3 regions of the Streptomyces sp. NPDC017202 genome follow, and region 3 is predicted to be linked to each of the others. Evidence: riboswitches for the same ligand, from Rfam matches in the RefSeq annotation. Region 3 holds a riboswitch; each other region holds the start of a gene.
The links. A riboswitch is a leader RNA that binds a small molecule or an ion and turns the genes downstream of it on or off. The one in region 3 is predicted to bind thiamine pyrophosphate.

Region 1: another riboswitch for thiamine pyrophosphate. It lies ahead of thiC (phosphomethylpyrimidine synthase ThiC); the one in region 3 lies ahead of ACH4N1_RS25335 (thiamine ABC transporter substrate binding subunit).
Region 2: another riboswitch for thiamine pyrophosphate. It lies ahead of thiO (glycine oxidase ThiO); the one in region 3 lies ahead of ACH4N1_RS25335 (thiamine ABC transporter substrate binding subunit).

The regions. Positions count from the first base shown of each region.
Region 1 covers NZ_JBIRNP010000002.1:194,996-200,734, forward strand. Annotated here, with positions in the region: gene thiC (phosphomethylpyrimidine synthase ThiC) at 1-1,686, opposite strand, end outside; TPP riboswitch at 1,679-1,868, opposite strand; gene ACH4N1_RS05100 (YibE/F family protein) at 2,192-3,748, shown strand; gene ACH4N1_RS05105 (SsgA family sporulation/cell division regulator) at 3,922-4,368, opposite strand; gene ACH4N1_RS05110 (IclR family transcriptional regulator) at 4,467-5,333, opposite strand; gene ACH4N1_RS05115 (DUF5326 family protein) at 5,530-5,739, opposite strand, start outside.
Region 2 covers NZ_JBIRNP010000001.1:62,376-68,114, forward strand. Annotated here, with positions in the region: gene ACH4N1_RS00260 (NAD(P)/FAD-dependent oxidoreductase) at 1-1,070, opposite strand, end outside; gene ACH4N1_RS00265 (hypothetical protein) at 1,103-1,453, opposite strand; TPP riboswitch at 1,506-1,617, shown strand; gene thiO (glycine oxidase ThiO) at 1,615-2,778, shown strand; gene thiS (sulfur carrier protein ThiS) at 2,775-2,975, shown strand; gene ACH4N1_RS00280 (thiazole synthase) at 2,979-3,773, shown strand; gene pknB (Stk1 family PASTA domain-containing Ser/Thr kinase) at 3,923-5,739, shown strand, end outside.
Region 3 covers NZ_JBIRNP010000015.1:42,208-47,946, reverse strand. Annotated here, with positions in the region: gene ACH4N1_RS25345 (ABC transporter ATP-binding protein) at 1-568, opposite strand, end outside; gene ACH4N1_RS25340 (ABC transporter permease) at 568-2,205, opposite strand; gene ACH4N1_RS25335 (thiamine ABC transporter substrate binding subunit) at 2,262-3,323, opposite strand; TPP riboswitch at 3,424-3,531, opposite strand; gene rlmN (23S rRNA (adenine(2503)-C(2))-methyltransferase RlmN) at 3,589-4,695, opposite strand; gene ACH4N1_RS25325 (phosphatidate cytidylyltransferase) at 4,803-5,739, opposite strand, start outside.

The DNA of each region.
Region 1 (5,739 bases), on a different contig from region 3:
CATCGAGCAGAACTTCGGCCCGCACATCGAGCAGAAGTGGGCCGTTTTCGCCGGTTCGGCCGGCAGGGTCTCGTCGTGGAACTCCCGTGCGGTGTCCGGGTCGAGAGCCAGGTTGAACTGGTCCTCCCACCGGAACTCGAAGCGGGCGTCGGACAGTGCGTCGTCCCATTCCTGCGCACCGGGGTGCCCCTTGGCGAGGTCGGCCGCGTGGGCGGCGATCTTGTAGGTGATGACGCCGGTCTTGACGTCGTCACGGTTGGGCAGACCCAGGTGTTCCTTGGGTGTGACGTAGCAGAGCATCGCCGTGCCCCACCAGGCGATCATCGCGGCACCGATGCCGGAGGTGATGTGGTCGTACGCCGGGGCGACGTCCGTCGTCAGCGGGCCGAGCGTATAGAACGGAGCTTCATCGCAGATCTCCTGCTGAAGGTCGATGTTCTCCTTGATCTTGTGCATCGGAACGTGTCCCGGGCCTTCGATCATGGTCTGAACATGGAAACGCTTCGCGATGCGGTTGAGTTCCCCGAGGGTGCGCAACTCAGCGAACTGGGCCTCGTCGTTGGCGTCCGCGATCGAGCCGGGCCGCAGCCCGTCGCCCAGCGAGTACGTGACGTCATAGGCCGCGAGGATCTCGCAGAGTTCCTCGAAGTTCTCGTAGAGGAAGGACTCCTTGTGGTGGGCCAGGCACCACGCGGCCATGATCGAGCCGCCACGGGAGACGATGCCGGTCTTGCGGTTCGCCGTCAGCGGGACGTACGGCAGGCGCACGCCCGCGTGGACGGTCATGTAGTCCACGCCCTGCTCGGCCTGCTCGATCACCGTGTCCTTGTAGATCTCCCAGGTCAGCTCCTCGGCCCGGCCGTCGACCTTCTCCAGCGCCTGATAGAGCGGCACCGTGCCGATGGGGACCGGCGAATTGCGGAGCACCCACTCGCGGGTGGTGTGGATGTTGCGGCCGGTGGACAGGTCCATGACCGTGTCGGCGCCCCATCGGGTGGCCCAGGTCATCTTCTCGACCTCCTCCTCGATGGAGGAGGTCACCGCCGAGTTGCCGATGTTGGCGTTGACCTTCACCAGGAACCGTTTGCCGATGATCATCGGCTCGATCTCCGGGTGATTGACGTTGGCGGGCAGCACCGCACGTCCGGCCGCGATCTCCTCGCGGACGATCTCGGGCTCCACGTTCTCCCGGATGGCCACGTACTCCATCTCCGGTGTGATCTCGCCCCGGCGTGCGTAAGCGAGTTGAGTGACCGCCTGCCCCTCCCGGCCGCGGCGCGGCAGGCGGGGCCGTCCGGGGAAGACCGCGTCGAGGTTGCGCAGTCCGCCGCGCGGCGAGGTGTGTTTGACCCCGTCGTCCTCCGGACGGACGGGGCGGCCCGCGTACTCCTCCGTGTCGCCACGGGCGATGACCCAGTTCTCCCGCAGAGGCGGCAACCCCCTGCGTACGTCCGTCTCGACGAGCGGATCGGTGTACGGGCCGGAGGTGTCGTACAGAGTGACCGACTGCCCGTTGGTGAGGTGCACCTGACGGACCGGCACGCGCAGGTCGGAGCGCTGACCCTCGACATACGCCTTGTGCCATCCGATGGACTTCCCGCCGATGGGCTTCCCGGCCTCCCCGTCGACGGAGGCCTCGTCGGAGGTCTGCGCGGAGGCAGGCGTGCGTGCATCCTTGTTGGTCATGAGACCTACTCCCTACGCCGGCATTACCCGGTAACAGGTTCAGCGGTCGACGCAGCGGCTTCCGTCTGCCGACGATTCATGTGAAACATCACTCGGTGAAGGTGACGTTCCACGTGAAACATCGCGAAGACGGAGGTCAGCGCCCTCTCAGCCCGGTGCTCCGAGCTCCCGCGTGTGCAAAGGTGCCTCCACGCTAGCGTCCTTTGTGGCGCGGTGAACAGTGGGCCTCGGTCGTTCTTGCGATGATCGGGCGGTGACCACGACACCCCAGCCTCCGTTCCCACCACCCGAACAGCCCCGCGGTCCGGGCATTCCTCCCCCCGGACACCCCGGGCGAGGGCAGGGGTACGGCCCCAGGGGCAGTTCCGTTCCCGGATCGGGCCCTCGTCCGGGTGCCGGTCCAGGTCCGGGTGCCGATCCGGGTCCCGACGGCGGTCCGGGTCCCGACGGCTGTTACGGCTTCAGCCGCGAGGGCGGACAGGGCTCCGGCGGGGGCCACGGGCACCTGCCCGGCGAGGGTGCGCACGCACCCGGGACCGGTCAGGGCGGTGCTCCCCGTGCAGGTCATGGACGCGGTGCCGGTGAGAGAAACGGAAGCGCCGGCGGGGGCGACGGACACGCCTTCCGCCCCGGCCCCGGGCGCGGTGCAGATGACGGCCAGGGCCACGGACATGGCTCCGGCGACGGGCACAGCGGTGGGCACGGTGGCCACGTCCCCGGTCCGGGTGGCGGCCACGGGCACAGCCACAGTCATGGCCCGGCCGCTCCCGTCTCCCAGCATCTGCGCAAGGTCATCGCGGCCGTCCTCATCCCCTTCGGCGTGGCCGTGCTCGCCGGTCTGGTCGTGCTGTGGCCCGGTGGTGCCCCGGCACACGAGCGCACCGGCGTCGGCTTCGACCGGCAGACGCAGCGGGCGACGGTCTCCGACGTCGAGAGCATCAGTTGCTCGTCGGCGAACGCCTCGGGCGGCACCCCCACCGGCGACACCTCCACCGCTGAAGGCTCCTCCGCGGCCCAGCAGGCGAACGGCACCTGCAAGAAGGCCACGATCCGTGTGGACACCGGCGCGGACAAGGGCCGTACTTTCACGGAGATCGTCCAGCCGGACCAGTCACGGCAGCTGCACGAGGGGCAGAAGGTCGTGGTCGCCTACGAGCCCTCCGCGCCGAAGGACCTTCAGTACTCGGTGACCGACGTGGACCGCCGCGTCCCGCTGACCGTGCTCGCCCTCATCTTCGCCGTCGCCGTCGTGGTCGTCGGGCGGCTGAAGGGCGTCATGGCGCTGGTCTCGCTGGCCATCAGCTTCATGGTGCTGAACTTCTTCGTCCTGCCCGCGATCCTGCAAGGCTCGAACCCGCTCGCGGTGGCGGTCGTGGGGGCGAGCGCCATCATGCTCATCGCCCTCTACCTGTGTCACGGTCTGTCGGCCCGCACCTCCGTGGCGGTTCTGGGCACCCTCATCTCCCTGTTGCTGATCGGCGTCCTCGGCTCCTGGTTCGTCGACTGGGCGGCGCTCACCGGCAACACGGACGACAACACCGGTCTGATCCACGGCCTGTACCCGACGATCGACATGAGCGGTCTGCTCCTCGCCGGGATCATCATCGGATCGCTCGGTGTCCTCGACGACGTGACGGTCACCCAGACGTCGGCGGTCTGGGAACTGCACGAGGCCAACCCCACGATGGGCTGGCGGGGGCTGTACCGGGCGGGCATCCGGATCGGTCGCGACCACATCGCGTCCGTGGTCAACACGCTCGTCCTGGCCTACGCCGGCGCAGCCCTGCCGCTGCTGCTGCTGTTCTCCATCGCGCAGAGCAGCGTCGGCATGGTAGCCAACAGCGAGCTGGTCGCCGAGGAGATCGTGCGCACGCTGGTCGGTTCGATCGGCCTGGTCGCGTCGGTTCCGGTGACCACGGCACTCGCCGCGCTCGTGGTGTCGGCGGACCGGTCGGGCACGGGCGCCGTCGCCGCGGCAGCTCCGGGGGCGCCGTCGGCCGGTACGGCGGGTCCGGCCGCGCAGAGCGCTCGGGGCGGCCGGGGCAGGCGCCGCAAACGCTGACGTTCCCGGGTGTGCGAAGGGGGCATCGGGCACGGCGCCCTTCGCGCACCCGGGACGTCATCCTCCTCGTGCACGCCACTTCGCCGATCGGGACGGGCCGATTGCCGGGCGCCTCGCCACCGTTCCAGCAGAAGCGTTACTTCACCGGCCTGCCACCAGCCCCTCACCAGACCTCACCCGGCGCTCTGCTCCTCCGCCAGGATCCGGTCCAAGGCCTCGTCGAGATGGGCGTCGAAGTCGGCGAACGCGCCCTCCTGCCCCAACGGCACCAGCTTGTCGGTGCGGTCGAGGAAGGCCACGAGCGGAGCCGCCGACGAGCGGAACACCGCCTGGTCACAGCCCACCTGAAGCCGGATCAGCACGTCACCCAGGAGATCCCGGTCGGCCGGCGAGACCCGCACGTCTCCCTCACCGCACGGTCTGCCCACCCCGTCGATGAGCAGCTCACGCCCGAACGCCCAGGTCACCGGGGCATCACCGGGCAGATGAAACGTGAGCCGTACGGCATACGGATCGCAGGTCTCGTAGCCCAGTTCCACCGGGATGCGGAAAGAGAGCTCCTCGGAGACGAGAAAGCTCATCATGACCTCTGCCTCTACTGCCTGCACGGACTCGCGCATCGCCCTATCCCGTCATCGCCGTCGACTGGCTGGGAATCAACCCTTGACACTGCTGGCATCTTGCTGAAAGTGCACAACAGATCACAAGGAGTAAGTTTTCAGATGCTGATAGAGACAGCGAGTGCCCCCAGCATCCGCCCGATTTCGCTCTGCAACTGCTGTACCGCCGTCGGCAGCCGGTCGGCCTGATGGGCGGAGAGGGAAATGGCCATCGTGGCGGCGGTCGTGCCCACGGTGATCGGGATCGCGGCACACACCGTGCCCAGCGCGTACTCCTGCCGCTCGACGACCGTCTCCATCCGCCGCATGCGGGCCAGCCGCCGCAACAGGGTGTGCTCGTCCCGCACGGTGTACGGCGTGATCGACCGCACGGGGTAACGGTCCAGGTGCTCGCGGCGGGACGTCTCGTCCAACTGGGCCAGCAGACACTGGCCGATGGCGTGCGCGTGTCCGGTCTCGCGGAAGTCGGCCCATTCCTCGACCGCCGGATTGCCCGGGGTGTCGGAGACGCACATGACCTCGATCTCGCCGTCCTGGTAGCGGGCGTAGTACACCGGAACGCCGATTGAATCACGCCAGTGCGCGAGGGTGGCGACCACGGTGCTGCGACGTTTCTGCGCGGCTCCGCTGCCGCCCAGGCGCTCGGCCGCCTCGCCGAGGAAGAACATCCCCTTGTCGCGCCGCAGATAGCCCTCGTGCACGAGGGTGCGCAGCAGATGGTAGGCGGTGGGCAGCGCCAGGCCGGCCTCGCGGGCGAGTTGCTTCGCCGGAGCCCCGCCGTGGTGCCGGGCCACGGATTCCAGTAGCCGCATGGCGCGCTGCACGGACCCGATGAGCGTCGCCGCGGGTTGCGGCTGTTCGGGAACGCCTCTGCCCGCGGGCCGCTGGAGCAGGGGTGTGGTGGGACGCGTGTGGACGGGGGGTGGGTGAGGTGCCGCGAATGCTGCGGTGTCAACCGTGGCCAAGGGTCACTCCCGAAGTTCGAGAGGGCGGTCCGTGCGGGGAGCACGGGAGGGAGGGGGCGCCGCTCGCGGGATGTGACCCCGCGAAGGGTTCCGGACCTTAACGACCCGCCACCGCCGACGGTCCCGCTGTCCGGAAAACTTCCCCCGGCCGAGGGAACCGGCGATCGCTGTCACCGGTGCCCGCTCCCCGCACCGCTCACCAGTCGCCGCGTGAGGAGGAACCCGCCGTGAACTTCCGGACCACGTAGATCAGCCCGCCGACCAGTGCCACGAAGACCAGCAGCTTGAAGAGCAGGCCGATCACGAAGCCGACGACGCTCGCTATCAGGCCGCCGAACACGACCAGCGCGATGACGGGCACCGCCACCCACTTCACCCACCAGGGCAGTCCCGCGAAGATCTCTCG
Region 2 (5,739 bases), on a different contig from region 3:
GCGGGGTCGCCGCGCCACAGGGTGGTGTCGGCGCCGCTGTGGTGCCCGACGTACTGGACGAAGCGGCCGAACTGCTCCGACCAGAAGTACGGGACCGGGTCGTAGACCGCGGGGGCCTCCCCGCCGGCGGTGCCGAGGATGTTCGCGGCGACCGTGCGCGGGCCCTGGAGGGCGTTGTCCCAGTGGTGGACCAGGAGGCGCTCGCCGTACCGCCCGGAGGGGAAGGACGCGCAGTCGCCGACCGCGTACACGTCGGGCAGGGAGGTGCGCAGGCCCGCGTCGGCCACGACCTCGCCGTGCGGCCCCAGCTCGATGCCCGAGCCGGTCAGCCAGGCGGTGGCGGGGCGGGCGCCGATGCCGACCACGACGGCATCGGCGGGCAGCCGGGTCCCGTCGTCGAGGAGGACCGCGCCGGGCTCGACGCGCCGCACGCGCGTGCCGGTGCGCAGTTCGGCGCCGCTGTCGGCGTACCAGGCGGTCATCGCGGCGGCGACGTCGGCGGGCAGGGCACCGGCCAGCGGCCGGTCGGCGGCCTCGACGACGGTGACCGCGCAGCCGGCCTCGCGTGCGGCGGTGGCGAACTCGGCGCCGATCCAGCCGGCACCGACGACGACGATGTCGTGACGGGCGGCGAGCACCGGCCGCAGCCGTTCGGCGTCGTCCAGGGTGCGCAGCAGGTGGACGCCGGGGACGCCCTCGGCGCCGGGCAGCCGGATCGGTTCGGCGCCGGTGGCGAGCACGAGGACGTCGTACGGGACGGGCCCGGACTCGGTGTCGAGTTCGTGGTCGGCGGGGCGCACGCCGAGGGCCTCGCTGCCGAGCCGGAGTTCGACGTCGAGGCTCTCGAAGTCGACGTCGAAGGCGGAGTGCTCGGCCTTGCCGAGCAGGACGGCCTTGGACAGCGGGGGCCGGTCGTAGGGCTGGTGGGGTTCGGCGCCGACGACGAGCACCGTGCCGTCGAAGCCCTGTTCGCGCAGGGCGACCGCGGTCTGCACCCCGGCCATCCCCGCGCCGACGACGACCACCCGTCGCGCCGCCCGCCCGTCTTCTTCCCGCGTCTGCTCGCTCACCCGATCACCTTAGACAGCTGACGTGCCGTCAGTCAGCCGTCCCGCTCGGTGATCTGCTCCACCACGCTGGTCCCGCTGCCGGCCCGCGACTCCCACTCCCAGGTCTCGTCGAGGCGCAGCCGCCCGTCGGGCAGCTCGACGACCGTGGACACGCAGTGCCCGGACGACGTCGTCCCGTCGTGCCGCAGCTGGACGTACCGGAAGTCCAGCCGGTCCCCCCGCCGGGTCCCCACGAGATGCCCGCGGACGACGTCGCCGCCCGCGTAGTCGGCCCAGACGACGCCGTCGCGTTCGCGGTACGTGAAGCGGGTGCGGGTGCCGACCTGACCGGGGGCCTGGTCGGCCACCGGGGCCAGGACCAGGCCGTCGAGCGAACGGGCCACGGAGGGAGGCTCCCTTACTGAGACGGAGGACGGGGGGCTAGGGTGGCCAACCTAGAGCACTCGCGGGAGCCCGGACGCACCGGGCTGAGAGGGAGGCTGGCGGCCTCCGACCGTACGAACCTGATCCGGGTCATGCCGGCGAAGGGAGGGGCTGGACGCCCATGTCCTCAGGCAATTCGGACGTCCTCGTCGTCGGGGGCGGCATCATCGGGCTGGTCACCGCGTGGCGGGCCGCGCAGCGCGGGTTCGCCACGGCGGTGCTGGATCCCGAGCCGGGCGGCGGGGCCGCGCAGGTGGCGGCCGGGATGCTGGCCGCCGTCTCGGAACTGCACTACGGCGAACAGACACTGCTCGGCCTGAACCTGGAATCGGCCCGCCGCTACCCGGACTTCGCGGCCGAGCTGACCGAACTGACCGGTCACGACCTCGGCTACCGCCGTTCCGGGACCCTCGCGGTCGCGCTGGACGCCGACGACCGCGCCCACCTGCGGGAACTCCACGCCCTGCAACGGCGGTCGGGGCTGGCCTCGGAGTGGCTGTCCGGGCGGGAGTGCCGGCGGCTGGAGCCCATGCTCGCGCCCGGGGTACGGGGCGGGCTGCGGGTGGACGGGGACCACCAGATCGATCCGCGGCGGCTGGTGGGGGCGCTGGTGGCCGCCTGTGAGCGGACGGGCGTGGCCGTCCACCGCGACTGGGCGGAGCGGCTGACGGTGTCGGCCGGGCGCGCCGCGGGAGTGCGCACGCGCGCGGGCACGACGCTCGCGGCGCGGCAGGTGGTGCTCGCGGCGGGCAGCCTCAGCGGGCGGCTCGCGGGCGTCCCGGCGAAGGTGCTGCCGCCGGTGCGGCCGGTGAAGGGGCAGGTGCTGCGGCTGACCGTGCCGCGGCGGTACGCGCCGTTCCTGACCCGGACGGTCCGGGCCGTGGTGCGCGGCAGCCAGGTCTACCTGGTGCCGCGCGAGAACGGCGAGCTGGTCGTCGGGGCGACGAGCGAGGAGCTGGGCTGGGACACGACGGTGACGGCGGGCGGCGTGTACGAGCTGCTGCGGGACGCCCACGAGCTGGTTCCCGGGATCACCGAGCTGCCGCTCACCGAGACCCGCGCGGGGCTGCGTCCCGGCTCGCCGGACAACGCGCCGCTGCTCGGGCCGACCGGACTGGACGGTCTGCTGCTGGCGACCGGGCACTACCGCAACGGCGTACTGCTGGCACCGGTCACCGGGGACGCGCTGGCGCACGCGCTGGCCACCGGCGAACTCCCCGACGAGGCCCGTCCCTTCACCCCCCGGCGCTTCCACGCCGCCGCCCACTCGGAGCAGACCGCATGAAGATCTCGGTGAACGGTGAGCGGCGCGAGGTCGCTCCCGGCACGGCCCTCGACAGCGTCGTACGGTCCCTGACGCCGGCGTCCTCCGGGGTGGCCGCCGCCCTCAACGAGACCGTCGTCCCCCGCGCGCGGTGGTCCGCCACCGCCCTCTCCGACGGAGACCGCGTGGAAGTCCTCACCGCCGTCCAGGGAGGCTGAGCCATGGCCGACGATCCCTTCGTCCTCGGCGGTACGGCGTACTCGTCCCGCCTGATCATGGGGACGGGCGGCGCGCCCAGCCTGGAGGTGCTGGAGCGGGCGCTGGCCGCGTCCGGCACCGAGCTGACCACCGTCGCGATGCGGCGGGTGGACCCCTCGGTGCACGGGTCCGTGCTGTCGGTCCTGGAACGGCTCGGCATCCGGGTGCTGCCGAACACGGCGGGGTGCTTCACGGCCGGGGAGGCGGTCCTGACGGCACGGCTGGCACGGGAGGCGCTGGGGACCGACCTGGTCAAGCTGGAGGTCGTCGCCGACGAGCGGACGCTGCTCCCCGATCCGGTCGAGCTGCTGGACGCGGCGGAGACGCTGGTCGACGACGGGTTCACGGTGCTGCCGTACACGAACGACGATCCGGTGCTGGCGCGGAAGCTGGAGGACGTCGGGTGTGCGGCGGTGATGCCGCTGGGCTCGCCGATCGGGTCCGGGCTGGGCATCCGCAACCCCCACAACTTCCAGCTGATCGTCGAGCACGCGCGCGTGCCGGTGATCCTGGACGCGGGCGCCGGTACGGCGTCGGACGTGGCGCTGGCGATGGAGCTGGGGTGCGCGGGGGTGATGCTGGCGTCGGCGGTGACGCGGGCGCAGGAGCCGGTGCTGATGGCCCGGGCGATGCGGGGGGCCGTGGAGGCGGGGAGGCTGGCCCGGCTCGCGGGCCGCATTCCCCGCCGTCACTTCGCGCAGGCGTCGTCGCCGGGGGAGGGCCGCGCCGCCCTCGACCCGGAACGGCCGGCCTTCTGACGGCGCCTCCCACCCGCCTGCCCGCACCGCGCCCGGGAGGGCCGGGCGCCGCCGGCGGTCGTGCCGCTCGTCACAGGTCCGCTTCAGTCCCGCTGCGATACCGGTGTGAGCGGTGAGGGGTGCCGGTGCGGGCTCGTAGACTCGCCTGCGTGGACACGACCCTTCAGGACCCTCTGGTCGGGCAGGTGCTCGACGGGCGTTATCGCGTGGACGCGCGGATCGCGGTCGGCGGGATGGCCACGGTCTACCGGGCCGTGGACACCCGCCTGGACCGCGTCCTCGCGCTCAAGGTGATGCACCCGGCCCTCGCGGCCGACGCCTCCTTCGTCGAGCGCTTCATCCGCGAGGCCAAGTCCGTGGCCCGGCTGGCGCACCCGAACGTCGTCCAGGTGTTCGACCAGGGGACCGACGGGTCGTACGTCTACCTCGCGATGGAGTACGTCGCCGGCTGCACCCTGCGGGACGTGCTGCGCGAGCGCGGCGCCCTCCAGCCGCGGGCCGCGCTGGACATCCTGGAGCCGGTTCTCGCCGCGCTCGGGGCCGCGCACCGCGCCGGGTTCGTGCACCGGGACATGAAGCCGGAGAACGTGCTGATAGGGGACGACGGCCGGGTCAAGGTCGCCGACTTCGGCCTGGTCAGGTCCGTGGACACCGTGACCAGCACCACCGGAGCCGTCCTCGGCACCGTCGCCTACCTCGCGCCCGAGCAGATGGAGCAGGGCACCACCGACGCCCGCGTGGACGTCTACGCCTGCGGGGTCGTGCTCTACGAGATGCTGACCGGCGACAAGCCGCACGACGGCGACACCCCCGCCGTGGTGCTCTACAAGCACCTCCACGAGGACGTGCCGCCGCCCTCCGCCGCCGTCCCCGGTATGGCGTTCGCGCTGGACGAGCTGGTGGCCTCGGCCACCGCCCGCACCCCCGACGTCCGTCCGGCGGACGCGGTGGCCCTGCTCGCGCAGGTCCGCGAGGCGCGGGCCGCGCTCGACGAGGCCCAGCTGGACGCGCTGCCGCCGCAGGCCCTGTCGGCGGACCGCGACATCGCCGAGGACCGCACCAGCGTGATCCCGCGCTCGCTCACGGTCCCGCGCCCCCTGCCCGTCGACGAGGACGAGCAGGGCGGCGACGGGGACCCGATGAACCGGACGTCCCGGTTCGCGGCGGAGCCCCCGCCGCCCCGGCGCCGCTCCGGGCGGCCCCGCCGCCAGCTGGTCGCGGTCGTCGCCGCCGTCCTGCTGGTGCTCGGCGTCGGCGCGGGCGTCTGGTACATCAACTCGGGCCAGTTCACCAAGGTCCCGGCGGTCCTCACCCAGACCGAGGCGCAGGCCAGGGAGCGGCTGGAGGCGGCCGGGCTGGACGTCGGCGAGGTGAAGCACGCCTACAGCGACACGGTCAAGCGCGGCACCGTCGTCAGCACGGACCCGGAGCCGGGCGCCCGCATCCGCGCCAACGACTCGGTGACCCTCACCGTCTCCGACGGCCCCGAGACGGTGAAGGTGCCGGACGTGAAGGGCTCGCGGCTGGACAAGGCCAGGGAACTGCTGAAGACGGACGGACTGGAGCCCGGCCTAGTCACCGAGGCGTTCAGCGAGGACGTCCTCAAGGGCTTCGTGATCAGCAGCAGCCCGCAGGCCGGCACCGAGCGGCGGGCGGGCTCGGCGGTCTCCCTCGTCGTCAGCAAGGGCAGCCCGATCGAGGTCCCGGACGTCACCGGCCAGGACCTGGACGACGCGCGGGCCGAACTGGAGGAGGCCGGCCTGGAGGTGAAGGTCTCCACCGAGGAGGTCACCTCCGAGTTCGACAAGGGCCAGGTCGCCGCCCAGTCGCCGGGCGCGGACGAGGAGGTCGCCGACGGCGACACGGTGACGCTGACCCTGTCCAAGGGCCCGGAGATGGTCGAGGTCCCGGACGTGGTCGGCGCGAGCGTCGACGACGCCAAGGCCGAGCTGGAGAAGGCCGGCTT
Region 3 (5,739 bases):
GGGTGACCGCGAGCACCGTGGTGCCCAACCGGCCGAAGATTTGCCGCAGTTCGACGACCAACCGCTCCCGCAGCGACCGGTCGAGCTGTCCGAGCGGCTCGTCCAGCATCAGCAGCCGCGGGCTGGGCGCGAGCGCGCGGGCCAGCGCCACCCGCTGCTGCTCACCGCCGGAGAGCGCGGCGACGGCCCGCCCGGCCGCGTCCGGCAGCCCGACCAGATCGAGCAACTCCCCCACCCGTTCACGCTGTCGTCCCCGGTCGGCGCCGCGCATGCGCAGCCCGAAGGCCACGTTGCCGCCGACGTCCCGCTGCGGGAACAGCTGGTGGTCCTGGAACATCAGCCCCAGTCCACGCCGGTGCGCGGGCACACCCGTCTGGTCCCGTCCGTCCAGCACCACCCGTCCGGTGTCCAGTGGTTGCAGCCCGGCCACCGCCCGCAGCAGCGTCGACTTGCCGCTGCCGCTGGGCCCGAGCACACACACCACCTCGTGCTCGACGACGGTGAGATCGACGGCGTCCAGCACCGCCCGGTCCCCGAACCGCACGGTCACGCCTTCGAGCTTCAGCATCAGAACTCCCCGGTACGGTCGATGGAGGTGCCGCCGGTCGATTCTGTTCGAGACGGGGGGAGGATCCGCTCCAGCACCAGCAGGGCGATCGCGCACACCAGCATCAGAATCGTCGAAAGGGCCATGGCCTGGCCGTAGTTCAGCTCGCCGGCCCGCCCCAGCAGCCGTGCCACGGCGACCGGCAGGGTCGGGTTGTCGGGCCGCGCGATGAACACCGTCGCGCCGAACTCCCCCAGCGACACGGCGAAGGCGAACCCGGACGCGACCAGCAGCGCCCGGCGCACCATCGGCAGGTCCACCTCCCGCCACACCCGCCACGGTGACGCCCCGAGGACGGCCGCGGCCTCCCGCAGCCGCTCGTCCACGGCCCGCAGCACCGGCAGCATGGTCCGCACGACGAAGGGCACGCCGACCAGCGCCTGCGCGAGCGGTACCAGGATCCAGGTGGCCCGCAGGTCCAGCGGGGGTTCGTCGAGCGCGATCAGGAACCCGAAGCCGACGGTCACCGCGGAGACCCCCAGCGGCAGCATCAGCAGCGCGTCGAACCCGCGGACCAGGCGCCCGGCGTCCCGCCGGGTCAGGGCCGCCGCCGCCAGAGCGCCGATCGTCACCGCGATCGCGGTGGCGGCGAGGGCGTACTCCAGCGAGTTCCCGACCGCCTCGATCGGCGGCACCAGGAACACATTGCCGTCGTCACTGGTCAGCGCCCGGTAGTAGGCGAAGTCGGGAGCGTCGAGGGAGCGCTGCACCAGCACGGCCGGCGGCAGCACGAGCAGCAGCGCGACCGTGCCGAGCACCCCGGCGAGCAGCGCCCACTGCCCCACCCCGCGCGGTCGCCGTGCCGTCCCCGCCGCGTCCACGAGCCGCAGCGCGCCCTCCCGCCGTCGTACGGTCCAGGCGTGCACGGCGAGGACGGCGCCGACGGCGCCGAACTGGACGATCGTGAGGACGGCGGCCGTCGACAGGTCGAAGATCTCCGAGGTCTGCCGGTAGATCTCGACCTCCAGCGTGGAGAACGTCGGCCCGCCGAGGATCTGCACCACACCGAAGGAGGTGAAGGTGAAGAGGAACACCATGAGCGCGGCGGCGGCCACGGCCGGCGCGAGGGCCGGCAGGGTGACCTGCCGCCAGGCCCGCAGCGGCGAGGCGCCCAGCACGCGCGCGGCCTCCTCCTGCCGCGGGTCGAGCTGCGCCCACAGCCCGCCGACCGTCCGTACGACCACGGCGTAGTTGAAGAAGACGTGGGCCAGCAGGATCGCCCACACGGTGGTGTCCAGCCGTACGCCCCACAGGTCGTCGAGGAGACCGCCGCGCCCGACCAGCGCCAGGAACGCCGTGCCGACGACGACGGTCGGCAGGACGAACGGGACGGTCACGACGGCCCGCAGGACCTGCTTGCCGGGGAAGGAGAACCGGGCGAAGACGTAGGCGGCGGGCAGCGCGATCAGCAGGGTCAGCGCGGTGGAGGCGAGCGCCTGCCAGGTGGTGAACCACAGGACGTGCCGGATGTCCGGCTGCCCGAGCACGTCGAACAGGCGCCCGAAGTGCCAGCCGCCGGCGGAGTGCAGTCCCCGCGCGGTGATCGCGGCGACCGGGTAGGCGAAGAACAGCCCGAAGAACGCGACGGGCAGGGCCATGAGCCCGAGCCGCGCCGCGCTCCCGGTGCGCCGGCGGCGGACGGCCGCTCGCCGCCCTACTTCAGTACGAGCGAGGTCCACGACTTGACCCACTGGTCGCGGTCCGCGGCGATCTTCGCCGGGTCCATCGTCTCGGGATCCTCGGCGGCCGGGCCGTACTCGGTGAACTCGGCGGGCACGGCCGCGCCCTTCGCCACCGGGTAGACGAACATGTTGAGCGGCATGTCCTCCTGGAACTCCTTCGAGATCAGGAAGTCGATCAGCGCCTTGCCGCCCTGGCCGTTCTTCGCGTTGCTCAGCAGTCCGGCGAACTCGATCTGCCGGAAGCAGGTGCCGGTCGCGACACCGGTCGGCGCGGTCGTCGGCTTCGGGTCGCCGTAGATCACCTCGGCGGGCGGCGAGGAGGCGTAGGAGACGACGAGCGGCCGGTCCGCCCCGGCCTTCCTGCCGCCGGCCGACCCGGAGAACTCCTCGTTGTAGGCCTGCTCCCAGCCGTCGACGACCTTCACGCCGTTGGCCTTGAGCTTCTTCCAGTAGTCCGGCCAGCCCTCGTCGCCGTACTTCGCCGCGGTGCCCAGCAGGAAACCGAGGCCCGGGGAGGAGGTGGAGGCGTTCTCGGTGACGAGGAGGTTCTTGTACGCCGGCTTCGCCAGGTCGTCGAAGCCGGCGGGCGGCGCCAGCTTGTGGTCGGCGAAGTACTTCTTGTCGTAGTTGACACAGATGTCGCCGTGGTCGACGGGCGTGACCCGGTGCTTGCCGGCGTCCAACTGGTACCGGCCGTCGACCTGGTCGAGCCCCTGCGCCTCGTACGACTGGAAGAGGCCGTTGTCGAGCGCGCGGGAGAGCAGGGTGTTGTCGACGCCGAAGAAGACGTCGCCCTGGGGGTTGTCCTTGGTGAGGATCGCCTTGTTGACGGCCTGCCCGGCGTCGCCGTCCTTGAGGACCTTCACCCGGTAGCCGGACTGCTTCTCGAAGTCGGCGAGCACGCTCTTGGAGACGGCCCACGAGTCGTGGCTGACGAGGGTGACGGTCTTGCTCCCGCTCTGCGCGGATCCGCCGTCGTCCGACGATCCGCAGGCGGACAGCATGACGAGGCCGAGGCCGACGGCCGCGGCCATGAGCGTCCTGGTGTGCACTGGTATTCCTCCTGGAGGTGACCAGGAAGAGACGCGGCCCTGCCCGGGGGCCCGCGAGGGGTTCCCGGGCAGGGCGCAACAGCTCGAGTGATGACCGAACTTCCTACCCAGAATGACCTGGGCGAGGTTCAGAGGGTCTGCGGCCCGGTTGCCGCACTCTCAGCGCTGTGGCGCTCCCCTGTCGGAATATGAAGATGTCTGGTTCGTCGTACTGTCCGAAAACAGGACAGTGCTGACGTCGGCCAGACTACCGCTCGGTGGCGGCGAGCTGACCACACGCCCCGTCGATCTCCTGACCACGGGTGTCCCGGACGGTGACGGGTACCCCGTGCGCCGCGATGGCCTCGACGAACGCCTTCTCGTCCTCGGGCCGGGAGGCGGTCCACTTGGAGCCCGGCGTCGGGTTCAGCGGGATCAGGTTGACGTGCACGGGCCGGCCCTTGAGCATGCGCCCGAGCCGGTCGCCCCGCCAGGCCTGGTCGTTGATGTCGCGGATCAGCGCGTACTCGATGGACAGCCGGCGTCCGGACTTCTCGGCGTACTCGAACCCGGCGTCGAGCACCTCGCGCACCTTCCACCGCGTGTTCACGGGGACGAGGGTGTCGCGCAGCTCGTCGTCGGGGGCGTGCAGCGAGATCGCGAGCCGGCACTTGAAGCCCTCGTCGGAGAACCGGTTGATGGCCGGCACCAGCCCGACCGTCGACACGGTGATCCCGCGCTGCGAGAGCCCCAGCCCGTCGGGCGCGGGGTCGGTGAGCGCACGGATCGCGCCGACGACCCGCTTGTAGTTGGCGAGCGGCTCGCCCATGCCCATGAACACGATGTTGGACAGCCGGGCCGGCCCTCCGGGGACCTCCCCGTCGCGCAGCGCCCGCATCCCGTCCACGATCTGGTGGACGATCTCGGCGGTGGACAGGTTCCGGTCCAGCCCGGCCTGCCCGGTCGCGCAGAAGGGGCAGTTCATCCCGCAGCCGGCCTGCGAACTGATGCACATGGTGACCCGGTCCGGGTACCGCATCAGCACCGACTCCACGAGCGTGCCGTCGAACAGCCGCCACAGCGTCTTGCGGGTGGTCCCCTGGTCCGTGGACAGATGCCGTACGACCGTCATCAGCTCGGGCAGCAGCGCCTCGCGCAGCTTCTCGCGGGCGCCGGCGGGGATGTCGGTCCACTCGGCCGGATCGTGCGCGAACCGCGCGAAGTAGTGCTGGGACAGCTGTTTCGCACGGAACGGCTTCTCACCGATCCCCGCCACCGCCTCCTTCCGCTCGGCGGGCGAGAGGTCGGCAAGATGCCGCGGCGGCTTCTTGGCTCCGCGGGGGGCGACGAAAGTGAGTTCTCCGGGTGCAGGCATAACCCTTCCAGTGTGGCAGATCCACTCGGGTGCCCCGGTCGGCTCATGCGAGGAGCCCCCGTCCTCGGGGGACGGGGGCTCGTCGCGGGTGCGGGGCGGGAGACCGTTCAGCCGGAGCCCACGAACAGCACCAGCAGCAGCCACACCACCGGTGCGGTGGGCAGCAGGGAGTCCAGGCGGTCCATGATGCCGCCGTGGCCGGGGAGCAGCGTGCCCATGTCCTTGATGCCGAGGTCCCGCTTGATCATGGACTCGCCGAGGTCACCGAGCGTCGCGCTGGCCGCGACCGCCAGGCCGAGCAGCAGACCCTGCCACCAGGCGCCGTCCTCGATCAGGAACTGCATGCACAACGCGCCCACGACCATCGCGAAGGACACCGCGCCGAGCAGGCCCTCGCGGGTCTTGCCGGGGCTGATGCGCGGAGCGAGCTTGCGCTTGCCGAAGCGCCAGCCGACGGCGTACGCCCCGGTGTCGCTGACGACGGTCAGGAGCAGGAACGTCAGGACGCGGCGCGCTCCGTCGTCCGCGGTGAGCATCATGGAGACGAACGTGGCCAGGAACGGGACGTAGAAGGCCGCGAAGACACCGGCCGTGACGTCCCTGAGGTAGCCCTCCGGCGGTTCCGTCATCCGCCAGACCAGGACCGCCAGCGCGGTCAGGGCCATGGCGACCCAGGCGCCCTCGGCGCCCCGGACGTACCCGGCGACGACCATGGCGGCGCCGCCGACCGCGAGCGGCACCAGCGGCGCCTTGATGCCCTTGCGCTCCTGGAGCCGGCTGGTCAGTTCCCACAGGCCGACGACGACGGCGACCGCGACCACGCCGACGAACACGGCCTTGACCACGAACAGCGACGCGACGATCACCGCACCGAGTCCGACACCGACGCCTATGGCCGCAGTCAGGTCACGGCCCGCGCTCTTCTTCTGCGGGACGGGTGCCGGCTGCGGTGCGTCGGGCATGGGCTCCGGATTCTGCGGCACCGCCGCAGGGGGCAGCACCGACGGGGTCTCGTCACGGAACGTCCCCACGGGGGACGTCTCG